3 regions of the Mesorhizobium sp. M0563 genome follow, and region 3 is predicted to be linked to each of the others. Evidence: predicted binding sites of a transcription regulator. Region 3 holds the regulator's gene; each other region holds the start of a gene.
What was found. The regulator LexA, encoded in region 3, represses DNA repair genes until DNA is damaged. The targets are predictions, from matches to a motif close to TGTTCNNNNTGTGTTCNG.
Positions count from the first base shown of each region.

Region 1 (7,572 bases), on a different contig from region 3:
TGCCGCCGCCGCCGAGAAGACCGGCCGGCTGCTGCGTGTCATCGACGCCGACCATGTCGGCATCAGCTTTGACGAGACCTCCACCGAGGCCGATCTGGAGGCGATCGCAGCACTTTTCGGCACCAAGGCCGGCGTTGCCGCCGGCAGTTCCATGCCAGGAAAACCGCGCGGCAAGGAGTTCCTCACCCAGCCCGTCTTCCGCGAAAACCACTCGGAAACCGACATGATGCGCTTCTTGCGCCGGCTGTCCGACAAGGACCTGGCGCTCGACCGCGCCATGATCCCGCTCGGCTCCTGCACCATGAAGCTCAACGCCGCCGCCGAAATGATGCCGGTAAGCTGGCCCGATGTCGCCAACCTGCATCCCTTTGCCCCGGCGAGCCATTCGGTAGGCTATCGCGCCATGATCGACGAGCTGGAAGGCTGGCTGGCGGAGATCACCGGCTTCGACGCGGTGACCCTGCAGCCCAATGCCGGCAGCCAGGGCGAATATGCAGGGCTGCTCGCCATTCGCGGCTATCATTTGTCGCGTGGCGAAGGCCATCGCACCGTCTGCCTGATCCCGTCCTCGGCGCATGGCACCAATCCGGCAAGTGCGGCCATGGCCGGCATGAGTGTCGTCGTCGTGCGCTGCACCGAGGACGGCAATATCGACATGGAAGACTTGCAGGCCAAGGCGGCCGAGCATGCAAAAGACCTCGCGGCGCTGATGTTCACCTATCCTTCGACGCATGGTGTTTTCGAGGAAGGCGCGCGCGACCTCTGTGCGCTCGTCCACAGCCATGGCGGCCAGGTCTATTTCGACGGCGCCAATCTCAACGCTCTGGTCGGCCTCGCCCGTCCCGGCGATATCGGTGCCGATGTCTGCCACATGAACCTGCACAAGACCTTCTGCATTCCACATGGCGGCGGCGGCCCCGGCGTCGGCCCGATCGGCGTCAAGGCGCATCTGAAGCCATATCTGCCCGGCCACGTCACCGAAGGCTCGGCCCATGCCGTGGCGGCGGCACCGTTCGGCAGCGCCTCGATCCTGCCGATCACCTGGATGTATATCCGCATGATGGGCGCTTCCGGCCTGAAGCAGGCGACCGAGACGGCGATCATCTCCGCCAACTACGTGGCGACGCGGCTTGGCGAGCATTTCCCCCTGCTTTACAAGGGGCGCAACGGACGCGTTGCGCATGAATGCATCCTCGACACCCGCGTGCTCAAGGACAGCGCCGGCATCAGCGTCGACGATATCGCCAAGCGGCTGATCGACTATGGCTTCCACGCACCGACCATGTCGTTCCCGGTGGCCGGCACGCTGATGGTCGAGCCGACCGAATCCGAGCCCAAGCGCGAGCTGGATCGTTTCTGCGAAGCCATGATCGCCATAGCCGGCGAGGCAGCCAAGGTGGCGAAGGGCGAATGGCCCTTGGCCGACAATCCTCTGGTCAATGCGCCACATACCGCCGCCGAGGCGTTGGCCGGCCAGTGGACCCATCCCTATTCGCGCCTGGAAGCGGCCTACCCCGCCGGCGATGCCGATACGGCGGCAAAATACTGGCCACCGGTGTCACGCATCGACAACGTCGCTGGCGACCGCAACCTGGTCTGCTCCTGCCCGCCGCTGTCGGAATATCTGGGTGCGGCGGAGTAGACCATGATCCCGAAGAGTGGAATCCGGTTTTCGGACAAGATCATGGTCTAACAAGAAGATAGAAGCCTCAATCAGGCAGAACGCAAGGCCGGCCCGTCGGCCTTGCTCGCCCTGTCCCGGGCGATGACGCGATTTCGCCCGGCGCGCTTTGCCGCATAGAGCGCGGCGTCGGCTTCGGCCAGCACATCATCGAGACCGGTGCCGCTCGTCCCACCAAAGCCGATGCCGCCGCTGACTGTGCTTCGCAACGGACCAAGCTGGGTGGCCACGACTTCCGTACCGAAGGCGACGCTGATCTTGCTCGCAATGTCATAGGCCTTTTCTTCCGTCATCCGCGACATGACGAGCACGAATTCCTCGCCGCCCAGCCGGAAGGCGTCGACGCCGGTTCTGGCGTATTTCCTGATGACGGCGGCAAAGCGGCGCAGGACCTGGTCGCCGACCGGATGACCGAATACGTCGTTCGTCCTTTTGAAATGGTCGAGGTCGAACATGGCGACGGACATAAACGGACCGAAGACCCGCTCGCCGTAGAGTGCCGTTAACGCCCGCCGGTTCATCAGCCCGGTCAATGGATCGGTCATCGTCTCGGCCTTCAATTCGATCTGCGCCTGCAAATGGTGCAGGGAGAGCGTTAATGCGCCAAGCCCGGTCATGCAGGCGACGGCTACGACGGAATTCACCCGCTCGGCCCAATTGTCCGGTGCTACGCCGAGCACCCACTGGCCCTTGACCAGCAGGACCGCGCCGCAAAGTCCGAACGACAGCGCACAGACGCCGCTCAGGAACGATACGACCAGCAATATCCGGCGATCATGACCACCCTCAATCCAGAACATCGCCCCGATAAGCGAGAGTAGCGCCGTTACCGTCGCGTAGGTGACAATGAAGCCGACACCATCAAACCCGAGATACGTCGCGCCCGCGCAAACAGCCATCGCAGCCAAGGTCGGCAAGATGGCGCGCCTATAGTCGCGCATGCTGAGATATTGCATGGCCGACAGGCAGATAATCAGGAAGCCGAGGCTGAGAAGAGCAAGCACGATCTGGCAAAGCCAGGGGCTTGGATCTCTTGTGTAATGCCAAAACAAGACCACATGTGCGACGAGCACGAGAATGCCGCACGCCACCGTCAGCACAAAGCGTGCCTGTGGCGCGGTGAACCAGATCGCAAACATGGTGATGCTGAGGCACGTGCCCGACAGCGCCGCTGCGAGCAGGAGCGAACTGTAATCCAACATGCTTAAGCGACAGCCTCTTGAGGGTTTCGCTGCATTCTAGGTCAGCGACAGTCCGCGGATATCGTTTTTCAGCCAACCTTGCGGCGTAACCTTCGGACAAGGTTTACAAAGCGTCGATGCTCCAAGCTTCGACCCCATTTCCGCCGCTTGGTTGTCGAATGGTTTTGCAGTAAGAGGCTCTATCCTCGAACGTAACAGGAACCTCCGTCGCCTGCCCGCAAAAAGCGTGGCAGTATCGGGTGGTGATTCGCAGCATCGGAATCCAGGACCGGCATGGACGACAATAACGATCTTTTCGGCAATTTGGGCAAGCAGCCGCAACCGGCTCGCGCCGCGCGCCCGGCCGACCCGCTGGTGCAGGCGGCGAAGCGGCCGGCGCCCCGCGATGCCAGCGAGAGCTATAGTGCCGCCGATATCGAGGTGCTGGAGGGGCTGGAGCCGGTGCGCCGCCGCCCGGGCATGTACATTGGCGGCACCGACGACAAGGCGATGCACCATCTGTTCGCCGAGGTCATCGACAATTCGATGGACGAGGCGGTCGCCGGCCATGCTACCTTCATCGATGTCGAGCTTTCCGCCGACGGATACCTGTCTGTAACCGACAACGGCCGCGGCATTCCGGTCGATCCGCACCCGAAATTCAAGAAGCCGGCGCTCGAACTCATCATGACCACGCTGCATTCAGGCGGCAAGTTCGACAGCAAGGTCTACGAGACCTCGGGAGGCCTGCACGGTGTCGGCGTTTCCGTGGTCAACGCGCTGTCCGACCATCTCGAGGTCGAGGTTGCGATTGGGCGCAAGCTCTATCGCCAGCGCTTCTCGCGAGGCGTTCCGGTGACCGGCCTGGAGCAGCTCGGCGAGGTGCACAACCGGCGCGGCACGAAGATCCGCTTCCATCCAGACGAGCAGATTTTCGGCAAGGGTGCTGCGTTCGAGCCGGCGCGGCTCTACCGCATGGCGCGGTCAAAAGCCTATCTGTTCGGCGGTGTCGAAATCCGCTGGACCTGCGATCCCTCGCTGATCAAGGAAAAGGACACGACGCCGGCCAAGGCAGAATTCCATTTTCCGGGCGGCCTCAAGGACTATCTGAAAGCCTCGCTCGGCGACGAATTCCAGGTGACCCGTGAAATGTTCGCCGGCAAGAGCGAGAAGCAGGGCGGCCACGGTTCGCTCGAATGGGCGGTGACCTGGTTCGGCGGCGACGGCTTTATAAATTCCTATTGCAACACCATTCCGACCGCGGAAGGCGGCACGCATGAGGCCGGCTTCCGCAACGTTCTGACGCGCGGCTTGCGCGCCTATGCCGACCTGGTCGGCAACAAGCGCGCTTCGATCGTCACATCCGAAGATGTGATGATCTCGGCGGCGGGCATGCTGTCGGTGTTCATCCGCGAACCGGAATTCGTCGGCCAGACCAAGGACAGGCTGGCGACGATCGAGGCCATTCGCATCGTCGAAAGCGCCATCCGCGACCCGTTCGACCACTGGCTGGCCGACAATCCGCAGGAAGCTTCGAAACTGCTCGAATGGGTGATCGCGCGTGCCGACGAGCGGGTGCGCCGCCGCCAGGAAAAGGAAGTGTCGCGCAAGAGCGCCGTGCGCAAGCTGCGCCTGCCCGGCAAGCTCGCCGATTGCACGCAGAATGCAGCGGCCGGCGCCGAGCTCTTCATCGTCGAGGGCGATTCGGCCGGTGGCTCGGCGAAGCAGGCGCGCGACCGCGCCAGCCAGGCGGTGCTGCCGCTCCGCGGCAAGATCCTCAACGTCGCCAGCGCCGGCAACGACAAGCTGGCCGGCAACCAGCAGATAGCCGACCTGATCCAGGCCTTGGGCTGCGGCACGCGCTCGAGATACCGCGACGAGGACCTGCGTTACGACCGGGTCATCATCATGACCGACGCCGACGTCGATGGCGCCCATATCGCTTCGCTGCTGATCACCTTCTTCTACCAGGAGATGCCGAGCCTGGTCCGCGGCGGCCATCTCTATCTGGCGGTGCCGCCGCTCTACTCGATCCGGCAAGGCGGCAAGGTTGCCTATGCCCGCGACGATGCGCACAAGGACGAACTTCTGCGCACCGAATTCACCGGGCGCGGCAAAGTCGAAATCGGCCGCTTCAAGGGGCTGGGCGAAATGATGGCCGCCCAGCTCAAAGAAACCACCATGGACCCGAGAAAGCGCACGCTGCTCAGGGTGGACGTCATCGACGCCGAGGCGGCGACCAAGGATGCGGTCGACGCACTTATGGGCACCAAGCCCGAGGCCCGCTTCCGCTTCATCCAGGAACGCGCGGAATTCGCCGCGACGGAAGTGCTGGATATCTGAGCGTCTTCTGCTAGGCGAGCCGCGGACGGCGGCTGTCACTGTGCGCAAGACTTTTCCGGATTTTTCGCGAAGGATGAGGCCTGGAACGGTTCAGCGTTTCACGGAAACGCCGAACCGCTCAGTTTTTTATTTTGACGCAAGTCGGAAAACCGTTTCACACTTTTCCTGGAATTGCTTTAGGCAGCCGCGATCGCCAGCGCGTGCCCGCGTGCGTTCTCGCGCAGCGCGTCGAGATGGATCGATCTGACCAGCCCGGCGAGATCGCCTTCGGCGGACTGTCCGCCCAATTCCTTCAGCATCAGCCAACTGACTTCCTGGACGCCGGCGAGGCGTTTGCCATTGGCGACCTCACGCCAGACCTTCAGCGCGCGCAGGATGATGGCGTGGGTGGCAGCGGCAAGCCCGGCGCTGCGGAACAGTGCCTGCAACGCTATGTCATGCCCGCCGGCCAGCAGTGCCCTCACCCGTTGTTCGGACTGCTGGCTGAGCGCGACCAGCGCCGAGCCAAAGAAGTCGACCTTGCCGTGCGCGATGGTGCGGATGACGAAGCTTGCGGTCAGGTCGCCGCGCAGGCGCAGATGTTCGACAAGTGCGGTATGTTCCTCCGCCCGCGTGCCTTCGATCAGCGTCACCGAAGCCTTGACGCAAGCATCGCGCGTGATGCGCTCGGCCCTGGCGGCGCCCATCAGCGCCAGCACCAATGGCGACCCCTTGAGCATCTCCCCTAGCTTGACCAGCAGCATATGCCGGCAGTCGGCGGGCAGCCGGGTGTCGGCGATCAGCGCCTCGCGCACCAGAGGCAGATGGCCGTGACGCTCGGCCATGCGGCGAAAGCTGACGGATGCGATGTCGGCGCCGCTATTGGCGAGCAGCGTGGTGCAGGCTTCCGGCTCACCGACCTCGGCGATCGCTGCCGCAACCGACATCGAGACGCGCGGCCGGTCGGCGATCACCTTCTGCGTCGCTTTCTGGCCGCCGGCAACCCGATCAATCAGGTCGGAATCGGTAAGCAGCGGCGAGCGCGCCAGTACCAAAGCGGCCACCTCGGGCTGGTCCGAAGCCAGCGCGCTGACGATCTGCGGCGGCGCATGATGGCTCAGAGAAAGCGCATCGGCGATCGCCAGCCGCACCTTCGACGATGCGTCATCGAGCAGCAACGTCAGCGCCGCCTCGGCAGCGCAGCGGTCCTCGAAAGGCAGGTCCGAGTCGACATAGGCGCGAGCCAGCGCGCTTGCCGCCGCAGCACGCTCCGACACCTTTGCCGTGTGGATCCATTTCAGGAAATGCGAAACGACCATGTCGCCTGCTTACGCCCTTTGCCAGAACGCTTCTGGCGCCTGTCGGGACCGTAGGCACAAATGGTTTACGAACGGTTCACCATGTTCGTTAACTGGCTTGCGGGCGCGATATGCAACGCCTATCAACCCTTAAGCAGCGGAGGAGATCGACCATGGCCGGGCTTTATCTTGAGGAGTTCGCTGTCGGCCAAGTGTTCAAGCACACGCTGCGCAAAACCGTGACCGAAAGCGACAATATGCTGTTTTCGGTGATGACGCTGAACCCGCAGCCGCTGCACATCGATTTCGACTTCGCCGCCAAGAGCGAATGGGGCAAGCCGCTGGTCAATTCGCTGTTCACGCTTGGCCTGATGATCGGCATCTCGGTCAACGATATCACCGTCGGCACCACCATCGCTAATCTCGGCATGAGGGAGACGGTGTTTCCACATCCCGTCTTCCATGGCGACACGATTCGCGTCGAGACCACTGTCGTCTCGGTGCGCGAATCCAGGTCGAAACAGGACCGCGGTATCGTCGAGTTCGAGCACCGCGCCTATAACCAGAGCGACGTGCTGGTTGCCAGATGCACGAGGCAAGCCATGATGATGAAAAAGGCATAGCCGATGCGTTCCCTGCTCTTCGTTCCCGGCGATTCGGAAAAGAAGCTGCAAAAGGGCTTTGGCGTGGGCGCCGACATGGTCATCGTCGATCTCGAGGATTCGATTGCCTCGCAAAACAAGGGGCTGGCGCGCGACACAGCGGCGCGTTTCCTCGCCGGGCACAGGCACCGAACCAACTCCGCGATCTATGTGCGCGTCAATGACCTTTCGACCGGACTGACCGACGACGATCTGGCGGCGCTCGTGCCAGTGAAGCCCGACGGCATCATGCTGCCTAAGTCGAACAGCGGACTGGATGTCCAGCATCTCTCGGCCAAGCTCAGGGTGCACGAAGCTGAAAGCGGCCTGCCGGATGGCGCGATAAAAATCCTGCCGATCATCACAGAAACGGCCGCCGGCGTTCTGGCCGCCGCGACCTACGCCAAGGCAAGCGCGCGGCTTGTCGGCGTCACCTGGGGCGCGGAAGA
Region 1 is NZ_JAMYQV010000001.1:472,679-480,250, reverse strand. Features, by position in the region: gene gcvP (aminomethyl-transferring glycine dehydrogenase) at 1-1,642, shown strand, start outside; gene NKI50_RS02340 (GGDEF domain-containing protein) at 1,714-2,883, opposite strand; gene parE (DNA topoisomerase IV subunit B) at 3,157-5,205, shown strand; gene NKI50_RS02330 (DUF2336 domain-containing protein) at 5,382-6,503, opposite strand; gene NKI50_RS02325 (MaoC family dehydratase) at 6,614-7,105, shown strand; gene NKI50_RS02320 (HpcH/HpaI aldolase/citrate lyase family protein) at 7,109-7,572, shown strand, end outside.
Region 1: a site for LexA is predicted at 3,069-3,086, ahead of parE (DNA topoisomerase IV subunit B). Genes of this name have one in related genera too.

Region 2 (7,572 bases), on a different contig from region 3:
ACGAAGCCTTTGACGGCCCGGCGCTGCAACCGGTCGAAGCCCGGCCTCGATCACGCATGAACCAGATCACCGGCCTGCTCGACGCCTACGCCTACAGGGCCATGGTCTGGGATGTCGCCGTCGAGCGGCTGGAAAAAACGCCGCCCGACGAAGCCGTGATCGCCAACGGGTTGAGGCAGGCGAGAACGGCATTGCAGGCGCTGTCTTCGCTGAAAGCCGAAGGGCCTTGGCTGTTGGGGACGGAACTGACGCTGGCCGACCTGCACGCCGCACCGATCATCGGCTATTTCGTCAAGGTCGCCGAGGGGCGAAAACTGCTGGCGGAGTTTGCCGATATCCAGGATTGGTATGTGCGCATCGCGGCGCGTGCGGGTTTTGCGAAGACCGAAAAGGCAGAGTGAGGAGACAAGCATTCGGCAATAGGCCTTCTGGTGATTAGCGAAAGCCGAAGTGACATCCAATCTCCCCCTTGCGGGGGAGATGTCCGGCAGGACAGAGGGGGGTGTGAAGGATCGCTAACCTTCGACTGATCCTTTCCAATTGGGAACGGCCTGAGAACGTGGCTCCGATTGGGCTGGCAGTCGGAGGGACAGCACCCCCCTCTGCCCTGCCGGGCATCTCCCCCGCAAGGGGGGAGATCGGCAGCTTCGCCGAAGGCGACCCACTGCGAAATACCGCTCAATCGGGAAGGTAGATCTCCGCCTTCATAAAGGTCTTCGCACGGCCTGTGATCAGCACGCGATCTCCGGCCAGCTCGCATAGCAAGTGCCCGCCGCGTTGCGAGCATTGGAATGCCGACAGATGCGTCTTGCCGAGTTTTTCAGCCCAGTAAGGCACCAGCGTCGCATGAATGGAGCCGGTTACCGGATCCTCGGGAATGCCTGCTCCGGGCACGAAATAACGCGAGACGAAATCATGGGCCTGCCCAGGCGCGGTAATGACCAAGCCGAGAGGATGAAAACGTCCGATCCTGAGCAGATCGGGAACGAAAGATCGCACGCTTGTCTCGTCGGCAAGCTCGACAAACAGGTTCTCGAAATTGCGGAAGCCCGCAACCGTCCGCTGAGACAATATCGCTTGCAGCGCCGACTTCAGCTCTTCCTCGACGGGCTGCGGCGGAAAACACGGCAGATCGAGCTGATAGGCCCCTTCCCGCTGGGAAACCCGCAACTCGCCCACCCGGGTGGCGAAGGCCATTTCGCCCTGACCACTGTATTCCGTGGTCAGCACATGGGCGGCCGCAAGAGTGGCATGGCCGCAGAAGTCGACTTCATGGACCGGCGTGAACCAGCGCAAATCCCAACCTTTGCCATTCGCCCGCACAAACGCCGTTTCGGCAAGATTGTTTTCGTTGGCGATGGCCTGCATTACCTGCTCCGGCAGCCACTCCTCCAAAAGGAGAACGGCGGCAGGGTTGCCCTGGAAGGCCTGTTCGGCAAAGGCGTCGACCTGATACATCGTCAGCGTCGGCATATCAGGCCCTCAAGGATGTCCGCTGGGCGGCGCGCCATTTCGGCCGTGCCCGCCCCCGGTGCAGGTTCACGCCGCCTCGAGAGCCGCTTTCACCGCAGCGATCGCGTCTTCGGCCTTCGAGCCGTCCGGGCCGCCGGCCTGGGCCATATCGGGTCGACCGCCGCCGCCCTGCCCGCCCAAGGCCGCGGACGCGACGCGCACCAGATCGATTGCGCTGAAGCGGCCGGTCAGATCATCGGTGACCGCGACGACGACGCTCGCCTTGTTGTCCTCGCCGGCGCCGACAAAGACGACGACGCCGGAGCCGAGCGACTTCTTGCCGGCATCGGCCAGCGGCTTCAAATCCTTTGGCGAGACGCCCGATACCGCCTTGCCGAGAAAACCGACACCGGCAATCGTTTCGTTTTCCGCAGGCACACCGGCTGGCGAGCGATCGCCGAGCGCCAGTTTCTTGCGCGCCTCGGTCAGCTCCTTTTCGAGCTTCTTGCGCTCGTCGAGCAGTGCCTCGACGCGGGCCGGCACATCGGCCGGCGAAATCTTCAGCGCGGCGGCGGCCGCCTTCAGCCGCTTGTCCTGCTCGTCGAGATGCTTTCTGGCCGCCTCGCCGGTCAACGCCTCGATGCGGCGCACGCCGGCAGCGACCGCGCTGTCGGACACGATGCGCACCAGGCCGATATCGCCGGTCGCCCTGACATGGGTGCCGCCGCATAGCTCGACCGAATAGGGCCGGTTGGCCTTGGCGCCATGCAGGCCTGTGCCCATCGAAACGACGCGCACCTCATCGCCATATTTCTCGCCAAACAGCGCCATGGCGCCTTCGGCAATGGCGTCGTCGACCGACATCAGGCGCGTGGTTACAGGGCTATTCTGAACGACGATTTCGTTTGCCATGCGCTCGACCTCTTCGAGCTCGTCCGGCGAGATCGGCTTGTTGTGGGAGATGTCGAAGCGCAGACGCTCGGGCGCGACCAGTGAGCCCTTCTGCGCCACATGGGTACCCAGCACCTCGCGCAGCGCCTCATGGATCAGATGCGTGGCGGAATGGTTCGCGCGCAGCCTGGAGCGGCGCGCGTGGTCCACCCTCAGCTCGACGGTCGCGCCCGTCTTGACCGTGCCGTTGGCCACCTTGCCGACATGGACGGAAAGCCCATCGGCCTTCTTCTGCGTATCGGATATCTCGATCGAGAACCCGTCGCCTGAAATGACGCCGGTATCGCCCATCTGGCCACCGGACTCGCCATAGAACGGCGTCTGGTTGACAACCACGGCAACGGCGTCGCCTTTGCCGGCACTGTCGACGGTCTTGCCGTCCCTGACCAGCGCCTGGACGAGGCCTTCCGCCTGCTCGGTCTCATAGCCCAGGAATTCGGTGGCGCCGTTCTCCTCACGCACCGCGAACCATACCGTTTCGGTTGCGGCCTCACCGGAACCAGCCCAGCTTTTGCGCGCCTCCGCCTTCTGCCGCTCCATCGCCTCGGTGAAGCCGGCAAGGTTGACCGAGATGTTGCGCTGGCGCAGCGCGTCCTGCGTCAGATCGAGCGGAAAGCCATAGGTGTCGTAGAGCTTGAACGCTGTCTCGCCATCCAGCATGTCGCCGGAGACCAACTTTTCCGTCGCCTCCGAAAGCAAGCCCAAGCCTCGCACCAGCGTCTTGCGGAAACGAGTTTCCTCAAGCTTCAGCGTCTCGGTGATCATCTGCTCGCCGCGCACCAGTTCCGGGTAGGCTTGGCTCATCTCGCGGACCAGCGCCGGCACCAGCTTCCACATCAGCGGCTCATTCGAGCCGAGCAACTGCGCGTGGCGCATGGCGCGGCGCATGATGCGACGAAGCACGTAGCCCCGCCCTTCGTTGGACGGCAGCACACCGTCGGCGACCAGGAAGCAGGACGAACGCAAGTGGTCGGCGATGACGCGGAACGATGCGACGGTGTCCGCATCCGGACCGCGGCCAAGCGCCGACGACGCAGCGTCGATCAGGTGGCGGAACAGGTCGGTCTCGAAGACGCTTTCAACCCCTTGCAGGATGGAGGCCATGCGCTCGAGGCCCATGCCCGTGTCGATCGACGGACGCGGCAGGTCGACGCGCTCGTCCTTCGTCACCTGTTCATACTGCATGAACACCAGGTTCCAGAATTCGAGGAAACGGTCGCCATCCTCCTCGGGACTGCCGGGAGGGCCACCCCAGATGTGCTCGCCACGGTCGATGAATATCTCCGAACACGGCCCGCAAGGTCCGGTGTCGCCCATTGCCCAGAAATTGTCAGAGGTCGGGATGCGGATAATGCGATCGTCGGAAAAGCCGGCGATCTTCTTCCAGTAGGCGGCGGCCTCGTCGTCGGTGTGGTAGACGGTGACCAGCAGCTTGTCCTTCTTCAGCCCAAATTCCCTGGTGATCAGATTCCAGGCAAGCTCTATGGCGCGTTCCTTGAAATAATCGCCGAAGGAGAAATTGCCGAGCATCTCGAAGAAGGTCAGGTGGCGCGCGGTGTAGCCGACATTGTCGAGATCGTTGTGCTTGCCCCCGGCGCGAACACTCTTCTGGGCAGTCGTCGCACGCGAATAGGGCCGCTTCTCCAGGCCGGTGAAGACGTTCTTGAACTGCACCATGCCTGCATTGGTGAACATCAGCGTCGGGTCGTTGCGCGGCACCAGCGGGCTCGACGCGACGACCTCGTGACCTTCCTTGCGAAAATAGTCGAGAAATGCCGACCGGATCTCGTTGACGCCACTCATGAATACTGCCTTTTCGAGAGAACCGCCGGCTGCCGGCGGAAAATAGACATGGCCTTTTAGCGGTCGCACCGCAGCCTGTCCAGAAACACCAAATGGGCTCAAATCCCGGCTTTCACCGGCGCTTTGAAATGCGTCTGACTCGCCGTCAAACGCCAACCGCCGGCACGGGGCCGGCGGTTCAAAATGTACCGATTACGCAAACTCAAAATCAAAACATCAAATCCGAACCTGGCTGACGCTCCGGGAGGCGTCGCTTTTCCTACATCGCCCCGGCGTCGTCCTCGAAACCGTCGTCGCTGCTTTCGGAGCCGCCGTTCTCAAGGAATTTCTCGGCGATCAATCCGGCATTCTGCCTCAGCGCCAATTCGATCTCGCGCGCCGTGTCGGGATTGTCGCGCAGGAACAGTTTTGCGTTTTCGCGGCCCTGGCCGAGACGCTGCGAATTATAGGAGAACCAGGCGCCCGACTTTTCGACCACGCCAGCCTTGACGCCGAGATCGACCAGCTCGCCGGTCTTGGAGACGCCCTCGCCATACATGATGTCGAACTCGACCACCTTGAAGGGCGGCGCCAGCTTGTTCTTGACGACCTTGACGCGGGTCTGGTTGCCGACGACCTCGTCGCGATCCTTGACCGAGCCGATGCGGCGGATGTCGAGGCGGACCGAGGCATAGAATTTCAGCGCGTTGCCGCCGGTCGTCGTCTCGGGCGAACCGAACATGACGCCGATCTTCATGCGGATCTGGTTGATGAAGATGACCATGGTGTTGGAGCGCGAGATCGAGGCGGTGAGCTTGCGCAGTGCCTGGCTCATCAGGCGGGCCTGCAGGCCGGGCAGCGAATCGCCCATCTCGCCTTCGATTTCGGCCCGCGGCGTCAGCGCCGCCACCGAATCGACCACCAGCACGTCGATGGCGCCGGAGCGCACCAGCGTGTCGCAGATCTCCAGCGCCTGTTCGCCGGTATCGGGCTGCGAGATCAGCAGGTTTTCGAGATCGACGCCGAGCTTGCGGGCATAGACCGGATCGAGCGCATGCTCGGCATCGACAAAGGCGCAGATGCCGCCCTTCTTCTGGGCTTCGGCCACCGTGTGCAGCGCCAGCGTCGTCTTGCCCGAGCTTTCCGGTCCGTAGATCTCGACGATGCGGCCGCGCGGCAGGCCGCCGACGCCAAGCGCGATGTCCAGCCCAAGCGAGCCGGTCGGCACCGTTTCGATCTCGACGACCTGCTCGTTCGCGCCGAGCCGCATGATCGAACCCTTGCCGAAGGCACGCTCGATTTGCGACAGCGCCGCATCCAGAGCCTTTGATTTGTCCACCGCTTTGTCCTCTACAAGCCGCAAAGAATTCTGAGCCATGATACATCACCCCGTGGTCGTCAATGGAGGCCGGACAATCCCGCAATCCTTAAAAGAATGTACCTCGTTTGTTCTCATTTGTCAATGAGCCCCAAGGATTTGAAAAATAACGGATATCCATATTTGTTCTATTTTTGTTTCGCAATTTTGCTTCCGGACGCATCCCGCCTCGCATGCGGCGCCGTTGCCGTCACCATCCGAATCGCACCCGCGATTGCAGGGTTCCGTCCGGCGACCTAGTCTCCTCCCGGGCAACAGCAAAGGGCATTTTGCCGGCATGATGAAATCCCCGACGATCCTGGCCGTGGGTGGCGCCTATATCGAGCGGCGCGGCCGGGTTGCCGGCGCCTTCGTGCCGGCCGCTTCCAACCCCGGCACGATGCGCGAGCATGTCGGCGGCGCCGTCTTCAACGCCCTACGCTGTGCGGTGCGGCGCGGCGTCTCGGCCTCGCTGCTTTCGGTGCGCGGCGGCGATGCCCCGGGCGACACGGTTTTACGCGCCGTCACCGAGGCCGGCATTGCCGATTTGTCGGCGGTGTTCCTCGACCGAGCAACGCCAAGCCATACGATGCTGGTCGATAGCGACGGCAGGCTGATCGCCGGCCTTGCCGACATGGTGCTCTACGAGCTGGCGCTTCCCAAGCAGATCCGCCGCGCCAAGGTGCGCGAAGCGATCGATTCAGCCGACGCGGTGTTGTGCGACGCCAACCTGCCGTCTTCCGCGGTGGAGCGGCTGGCTGCTCTCGCCGCCGGCAAGCCGGTGTTTGCGCTTGCCGTCTCGCCCAGCAAAGCGGCGCGGCTGACGCCGGTGCTTAACCTTCTGGCACTCGCCTTCATGAACCGGCACGAGGCCGGCGTGCTCGCCGGCGTCGACATCGATGCTGATGATCAAGGCATCGTCGACGGCCTGAGACGCGCCGGTCTGAAAAGCGGCGTGGTGACCGCCGGCGATGATCCAGTGCTCGGTTTCGACGAAACCGGCGCATTTTCGATCCTGCCACCGCCGATACACAAGCGGGCGGATATGAGCGGCGCCGGCGACGCGCTGGCAGGTGCCACGATCGCCGCCCGGCTGCGCGGCCTGACGCTGCGCGCGGCACTGTGCGAAGGCGTTGCCGCAGCTATGCTCACCGTCGAGAGCGCCGCTTTCACCAGCGCCGGCTTTGCCGAAGCGCTGGCGCTCGTGCCCGAGGCGCGGAACCTGGCGTGAAATGCGGCCCAGAATTGCCGAAGCCATGGTGCAGCCTATTTGCCGGCGCGCCGTCCTGCCTCGTAGGCGCGGCGCGCCCAGATCGCCATCTCGTCGGGATCGTCGAACGCGCTGTCGGGAACGCTCCAATAGGGCATCGACACCAGCTTTCCGTGGCGCGAGCCGGTATAGGTCCATTGCCGGCAGCCGGCCGCTTCGAAATCCGGGGCGCTTTCGGCGTCGGCCTTCAGCATCAATTCGCCACGGATGACAATGGCGACGATGACGCCATCGAAATAGATGCCCTTGCCGCCGAACAGCTTGCGGATGCTGACCGGGCCGAGGCCTTCGAAAAGCTCTTCTATGCGCTCGTTGTCCATGGCGCGATCATGTCACCGGGATTTCCCCTTGTCATCGCCGCTACCGGCACCATCCTGACAAGTTCAGAATCAGTTTCATCGGAGTTTTTCATGCCGCTTCTGCTCAAAGGGTCCTGCCGGTGCAATGCCGTGCGTTTCCAGGTGGAAAGCCACACGCCGGTGCCGTTCATGCTGTGCTACTGCTCGATCTGCCGCAAGCAGCAGGGCGGCGGCGGTTTCGCCATCAATCTCGGCGCCGATTACGAGACGCTGAAAATCGAGGGCAAGCGCCATCTCGGCGTCTACCGGGCCGAGATCGAGGACGACGAGCACCCGCAACGCGAGATCTCGACGGGCGAACGGAACTTCTGCACGAAATGCGGGACGGCACTCTGGCTCTACGATCCAACCTGGCCGGAGCTGGTGCATCCGTTTGCCTCGGCAATCGACACAAACCTGCC
Region 2 is NZ_JAMYQV010000015.1:11,248-18,819, reverse strand. Features, by position in the region: gene NKI50_RS19200 (glutathione S-transferase family protein) at 1-401, shown strand, start outside; gene NKI50_RS19195 (PhzF family phenazine biosynthesis protein) at 679-1,473, opposite strand; gene alaS (alanine--tRNA ligase) at 1,540-4,206, opposite strand; gene recA (recombinase RecA) at 4,466-5,563, opposite strand; gene NKI50_RS19180 (carbohydrate kinase family protein) at 5,841-6,773, shown strand; gene NKI50_RS19175 (TfoX/Sxy family protein) at 6,809-7,132, opposite strand; gene NKI50_RS19170 (GFA family protein) at 7,223-7,572, shown strand, end outside.
Region 2: a site for LexA is predicted at 5,688-5,705, ahead of recA (recombinase RecA). Genes of this name have one in related genera too.

Region 3 (7,572 bases):
TGGATGTCGGCAAGATGCCGCTCAGCCGCATAGATGAAGGCAGGCGCGCCCGGTCCGCCATTCAGATATTTGTAGGTGCAGCCAACGGCAAAATCGGCGTTTGCCGTGTCGAGCTCGACTGGCATCGCACCGGCGGTGTGGCAGAGATCCCAGACGATCATCGCCCCGGCTTCCTGGGCCCTGCGCGTCAGCGCCGGCATGTCGCGCAGTTCGCCCGACTTGTAGTTGACGTGGTTGACCAGCACCACGGCGGTGCGTTCGTCGATCAGCTCTTCGATGCTCGGCGCGTCGACCCCCGAGAGGCGCAGCAGCGTATCTTTTCGCGTCGAAACCACACCCTCAGCCATGTAGAGGTCTGTCGGAAAACTGTCGCCCTCGGCGACGATGACCTGCCGCTCCGGCCGCATGGCCATGGCGGCGTGCAGCAGCTTGTAGATGTTGACCGATGTCGTGTCGCAGACCACCGTCTGGCCGGCCGCGGCACCGATCAGGCGCCCGAGCTGGTCGCCAAGTTCGAGCGGCATGTTGAACCAGCCGGCCGTGTTCCAGGCGCGGATGAGATCATGCGCCCATTCTTCGGTCACTGCCTTGCTCAATTCATCGAAAGCGGCACGCGAAGCGGCCCCTAGCGAATTGCCGTCGAGATAGATCACTCCTTGCGGCAGCACAAAGCGGTCGCGCATCGCGCGCAGCGGATCTGCAGCATCCATCGCCCTTATGGCCACGAGATCGGGAATTCCTGTCATGATTTGTCTGCTCCCCAAGATTCACCGCAACGCCGGACACGCATCGACGGCATCCATCGGTCACGAGCGGTTCTCCATTACCTGGTATCGCGCAGCAAGGCTCCACCGGCGACAAGTTGCCTGACCATGCGGTGGAAACCAGGAGCCAAGCCAACCCAAGGTTGGCGTTTTGAGTTCGTTTCGTTCACGGTGCATTGACCAAACCGCACAGTCGATACGGCTTCAATTCCGTGCCCCTTTGCCGGCTGACGGCCGATACCAGTGCCGCCTTCTGGAAACCCAGAGGCCGCAAACGAAAGCAGAATCAAGGCGATGAGGCCCGCGGCGGTGAAAATGCAGCGTCCCGGTTTGGCGAGTGGTATCGTTACCCGAGCCCTAACACATTCATTAAACTTTAAACAGTTGCGGAACACAACTGGAACAGATAGTGTTTGTTCTGGGTTTGTTTTTCTGATTCTGTTGGGGGTCGCTATGCTGACACGCAAACAACACGAACTGCTTATGTTCATCCACGAAAGGCTGAAGGAAAGCGGTATCCCGCCCTCCTTCGACGAGATGAAGGAAGCGCTCGACCTGGCTTCCAAATCGGGAATCCACCGGCTGATTACGGCGCTGGAGGAGCGCGGCTTCATTCGCCGTTTGCCCAACAGGGCCCGTGCGCTGGAGGTGCTGCGCCTGCCCGATTCGATCGCCCCCGGCCTCAATGCGGCACGCAAGTTCTCGCCGAGTGTCATCCAGGGCAGTCTTGGGCAAGGTCCTCGGCAAGGCAAGCCGACATCGTCGCGCGTCCCTGCAGCCGGCAATGACGACGATGTCGTCGCCGCCGTGTCTATCCCGGTGATGGGCCGCATCGCCGCTGGTGTGCCGATCGATGCCATCCAGCACCAGACTCATTCGATCTCGGTGCCGCCGGACATGATCATGGGCGGCGAGCATTATGCGCTCGAGGTCAAAGGCGATTCGATGATCGAGGCTGGCATTTTCGACGGCGACACGGTGATCATCCGCAATGCCGATACGGCGAGCCCCGGTGAGATCGTGGTGGCACTGGTCGACGAGGAAGAAGCGACGCTGAAGCGGTTCCGCCGCAAGGGCGCCTCGATCGCCCTGGAAGCCGCCAATCCGGCCTACGAGACGCGCATCTTCGGACCAGACAGGGTCAAGGTGCAGGGCAAGCTCGTTGGGCTGATCCGCCGCTACTGAGCTGCGCCCTTGGCGCCGGCTTTTGGCTTGTCGGCTCTGCGGTATGGCGGCATGCCCCGCGCCGCGCGTGAAAATTTCCGCTGCACGTGCCAGGGCCGGTATGATTTTTCGACGGCGAAGCGGATTTCGGCGCGTGTTGCCGCTTGTGGATCGAAATAGACGGCCGCACTTCCCGCGCGCGCCAGTTGCCGTTTGGTGACGACGAGGACCAGCCGGTCGTAGTAGCAGGGATTATGGGCGGTGGCGTCGTCGATGACGATCAAGCTGGCAAAGGCGCAGGCTGGCCGTGCAGTATCGCGGTCATTGGCTAGCGCGATGATCGCGCCGGATGGATGCCTGGCAAGGCAGAGACCGTCCGTGCAAATGAACGGCATGCCCGGCGGTAAGTCGGCCGGATCGGCAATGTCGAATTGCGGATCGTTCTTTCCAGGTGTTTCCGGCGCGACGATAGCCTCTGATGTGAGCGCGCGTTTCCAGTTGTCGATGGTGAACTCATTCGGGCGTGCCCGGTTGACCGCGAGTTCACCGCTGCCGATCGGCAGCGCGACGAGCCGTGCGTCCTCCGAGATCAATACATCGGGTACGCGCGTCTGCGTTGTCGTTAGCAAGCCGGCGAGCGCAAAAGGAAGGGCCACGAGCCGCAACCAGGTCGTCGCCATGCTGGCAATGACGAGGGCGATCGTCACCAAAAGGACAGATCTCAGCGAAATCAGCCCGACCGCATCGATCGGCGAGCGCTCGGAGATCCACCCGGACAGGGCGATCATCGCCGTCAGCCCCTTGCCCATCACGTAGAGGAAAGGCCCATCCGCGCCGAACGGCATCGCCAGCGCACTGAGGACGGCGAAGGGCATGACGACCAGTGAGACGATAGGCATGATGGCCAGATTGGCGAACAGGCTGAGCGGCGCCACGCGCTGGAAATGCCATATGGCGAAAAGCGCCGTGGCGCTCCCTGCAATGATCGAGGTCATCGCCAGGCCGCCCATGCCCAGCAGTACCTTTCTAGTGGCAAAGCGTAGCGGCGACCGCCGGGGCGGCGGCGTGGTGGCCCCGCCGGCGCGGTAATCGGACCAGCCTGCATAGGCGCCGACAAGGGCCGCCGTCGCGGCGAAGGACATCTGGAAGCTCGGACCGACCACCTCGTGCGGCGACACCAGAATGACCGCGATGGCCGAGATCGCCAGGTTGCGCATGGTGAGCGCGGCCCGGTCGAACAGCACGGCGATAAGCATCACCGCCAACATGATGAAGCTGCGTTCGGCCGCCACCACAATGCCGGAAAAGACGAGGTAGGCCGCAATCGAAAAAAGCGCGGCGGCCGCCGCGTATTTCTTGACCGGCCGTCGCGATGAGAAATCGGGAAACAGCGCAAAGGCGCCGCGCAGCAGCGCCATAATGGTGCCGGCGACCAACGCCATATGCAGCCCCGAGATGGAGATGATGTGGTAGATGCCGGTACGCCGCATCGCTTCGTTGATCTCCTCGGGAATGCCGGCGCGCACGCCGACGATCAGCGCAGCAGCAATCTCGCCCTCGGCGCCGCCGATGCGGCTGCGGATATGGTCGGCGATGGATTCGCGCGCGTCTTCGATCGCGGAAGAAAGCCGCGCGGCAAACGGCATGCTGCCCGACGACACGACTTTCGGATTGCCGAGAAAAAAGCCGCTGCCGCCGATACCGGCAAAATAGCTGTCGAAGGAGAAATCATAGCTGTCGGGCCGCACCGGCCCGGTCGGCGGCAGCAGCCGCACATAGCCGGCGATCTCGGAACCGGCGGTCAGCTCAGCCGGTATTTTCATCGCCGAAACGCGGACCCGTTCCGGCATGTAGCGCAGTGTCGGCCTGGCGGTTGAGATCACATCGATCGTCAGCCTGATGCGGCCGCTCGCCATGGGCTCGAACGATACGACGCGACCCGTGAGGCGCGTCGAGATTTCGGAACCGAGCATATGCGTTCCGACACGCCAGGTCTCGACCTTGGCGGCAAGCACGCCAAGCGCGCAGAGCAACGCCGCCATGAAGCACAGGCGGGTTCTGGGCCACGACCGCGAGGCGACGGCACAGAGGGCTGCCAAGGCGACGATTGCGATCGGCTGTGGAAAGGCCGGCTCCACCGCCAGCGCAAAATATACGATCACCCCGCATGCGAGGAACACCGGCACCAGCAGGAAGGCGACCCCACGGTCGAGCTCCAGGCCGACCGCCGAGGTTACGCCGTTGCGGATACGGGACGGTGACGGGAGGCGGAAACGCCGGCGTAGGCGCACGATGGGCTCGGCCGCGGGCACGAGAACCGTTGCTGGGTCGCTCGCCGGCAGCGACGGGGCATCAAAGCGTGGAACCGGCAGCAATGCCGGTGCCGGCAGGACAGGCACGGGCGCGGCAAACAGCAAGCGTTCGCTGACGCCGCTGCCAACGTCCTCGCCCTCGCCCGCACCACGGCCTCGCACAGCCATCGGGTCTGCCCCTTGCGCCCTCGACCTCCTATGCTACATGAACGCGCAACGCGCGAAAGTCCGCAAACCCACTTCCTTCGCCTGCCTGAGAGTTCCATGCCCGACAAGGTCGTCACCCGTTTTGCCCCCTCGCCCACCGGCTATCTGCATATTGGCGGGGCGCGCACGGCGCTGTTCAACTGGCTGTATGCCAAGCACACAGCCGGCACGATGCTGCTGCGCATCGAGGACACCGACCGCGAGCGTTCCACCGATGCGGCAACCGCGGCCATCCTCGACGGGCTTTCCTGGCTTGGCCTGACATGGGACGGTGAGCCGGTGTCGCAGTTCGAGCGTGCGCCGCGCCATCGCGAGGTGGCCGAGGAACTCGTTCGCATGGGCAAGGCCTATTATTGTTACGCGACGCCTGCCGAGTTGGAGGCAATGCGCGAGAGCGCACGAGCCAAGGGGCTGCCTCCCCGCTATGACGGCCGCTGGCGCGACCGCGACCCCTCCGAGGCGCCGGCCGGCGCCAAGGGGGCGATCCGCATCAAGGCGCCGACAGACGGCGAGACGGTTGTGCATGACCGCGTCCAGGGCGACGTGCGCTTTCCCAACAAGGATCTCGACGATTTCATTATTCTGCGCTCGGACGGCAACCCGACCTACATGCATGCCGTCGTCGTCGACGATCACGACATGGGCGTCACCCACATCATCCGCGGCGACGACCATTTGACCAACGCCGCCCGCCAGACGGTGATCTACCATGCCATGGGGTGGGAGGTGCCGTCGATGTCGCATATCCCGCTGATCCACGGTGCCGACGGCGCCAAGCTGTCGAAACGGCACGGTGCGCTCGGCGTCGAGGCCTATCGCGCCATGGGCTACCTGCCGGAGGCGCTGCTCAATTATCTGGCGAGGCTTGGCTGGAGCCACGGCGACGATGAGATCATGTCGATCGCCAACATGATCGCATGGTTCGACATTGGCGACGTCAACAAGGGCGCCGCCCGTTTCGACTTCGCCAAGCTCGAGGCGCTGAACGGCGTGCACATGCGCCGCATGAACGACGCGGCGCTGCTCGACATCTTCATCGCCACTCTGCCCTATCTCGACGGCGGTCCGGCGATCGCAGCTAGCCTCGACGACAGACGCAAGGCGCAATTGCTTGCCGCTTTGCCAGGCCTGAAGGAGCGCGCCAAGACGCTGGTCGAACTTGTTGAAGGGGCTGCATTCCTGTTCGTCGAGCGGCCGATGCCGGTCGACGAGAAGGCGGCGGCGCTGCTCAGCGGTGAGGCGCGCGCGATCCTGCGGGGCGCTCATGCGGCACTGGCCACGATTTCGGACTGGTCTGCCGCCTCGGCGGAAGCCGCGATCCGCGACTATGCGCAGGCCGGCGGCCACAAACTCGGCGCCGTGGCCCAACCTCTGCGCGCCGCGCTCACCGGCAAAAGCACCTCGCCCGGCGTCTTCGATGTGCTGGCCGTGCTTGGCCGCGAGGAAGGCCTGGCGCGGATTGCCGATCAAATCGATTAGGAAACTGGCCCAAGAAGATTGGCATTGAAAGGTGTGTTTCGCAGTGCAACATTGGGTCTTGGCCTAATCTGGCGCGCAGATTCAATTGCGGGCGCAAATGTGCGTATTCCGATGCTTTTGACGTGTTGGGTTCAATGTTTTGCCGTTGCCGGCCTGAGGAAACAAAAAGGAGTTTGCTATGACCGAACCTGCGACAAAGATGGAATTTGGCGGCAAAACCCAGGCGTCGACGGCAAAACTGGAACTCGACGGCAAAACCCATGAATTCAAGATACGAAGTGGTTCGGTAGGACCTGAAGTCATCGACATCGGTTCGCTCTACAGCACCACCGGCGTATTTACCTACGATCCCGGTTTTACGTCGACGGCGAGCTGCGAATCGGAAATCACCTTCATCGATGGCGATGCCGGTATTCTCTTGCACCGCGGCTACCCGATCGACCAGCTGGCCGAGCACGGCGACTTCCTCGAAGTCTGCTATCTCTTGCTCTACGGAGAACTACCGACCAAGGCGCAGAAGGACGATTTCGACTACCGGGTGACGCGCCACACCATGGTGCATGAGCAGATGTCGCGCTTCTTCACCGGCTTCCGCCGCGATGCGCATCCGATGGCGGTGATGTGCGGCGTGGTCGGCGCGCTGTCGGCCTTCTATCACGATTCCACCGATATCTCGGACCCTTATCAACGCATGGTCGCCTCGATGCGGCTGATCGCCAAGATGCCAACGATCGCGGCGATGGCGTATAAATACCACATCGGCCAGCCGTTCATTTATCCGAAGAACGAACTGAATTTCGCAGCCAACTTCCTGCATATGTGCTTCGCCGTGCCTTGCGAGGAATACAAGATCAATCCGGTGCTGGCGCGCGCGATGGAGCGCATCTTCATCCTGCACGCCGACCACGAGCAGAACGCCTCGACCTCGACCGTCCGCCTCGCCGGCTCGTCGGGCGCCAATCCCTTTGCCTGTATCGCTGCCGGCATCGCCTGCCTGTGGGGTCCTGCACATGGCGGAGCCAACGAGGCAGCCCTGAACATGTTGGGCGAGATCGGCCATGTCGATCACATCCCGGAATTCATTGCGCGCGCCAAGGATAAGAACGATCCGTTCCGATTGATGGGCTTTGGCCACCGCGTTTATAAGAACTACGATCCGCGCGCCAAGATCATGCAGAAGACCGCGCACGAAGTCCTGGGCGAGCTCGGCATCAAGGACGATCCGCTGCTCGACATCGCCATGGAGCTGGAAAAGATCGCGCTGACCGATTCCTATTTCATCGAGAAGAAGCTCTACCCCAACGTCGATTTCTATTCCGGCATCACGCTGAAGGCGCTGGGCTTCCCCACTACCATGTTCACCGTGCTGTTCGCGGTTGCCCGCACCGTCGGCTGGATCGCGCAGTGGAAGGAGATGATCGAGGACCCGCACCAGAAGATCGGCCGTCCGCGCCAGCTTTATACCGGTGCGCCGGAACGGGATTACGTGCCGATCGCGAAGCGGTGAAGGTAGCGAGTAGCGAGTAGCGAGTAGCGAGTAGTAGCTGAAGCAGCTTGGCTGTTACGGCCAGCACCATTTCCTATTCGCTACTCACTACTCGCTCACTTCCTCACCATGCCCATCACCACCCCCGCCGCCATCTCGC
Region 3 is NZ_JAMYQV010000007.1:115,427-122,998, reverse strand. Features, by position in the region: gene kynU (kynureninase) at 1-746, opposite strand, end outside; gene lexA (transcriptional repressor LexA) at 1,218-1,949, shown strand; gene NKI50_RS12090 (ComEC/Rec2 family competence protein) at 1,943-4,408, opposite strand; gene gltX (glutamate--tRNA ligase) at 4,505-5,926, shown strand; gene gltA (citrate synthase) at 6,105-7,433, shown strand; gene lpxB (lipid-A-disaccharide synthase) at 7,529-7,572, opposite strand, start outside.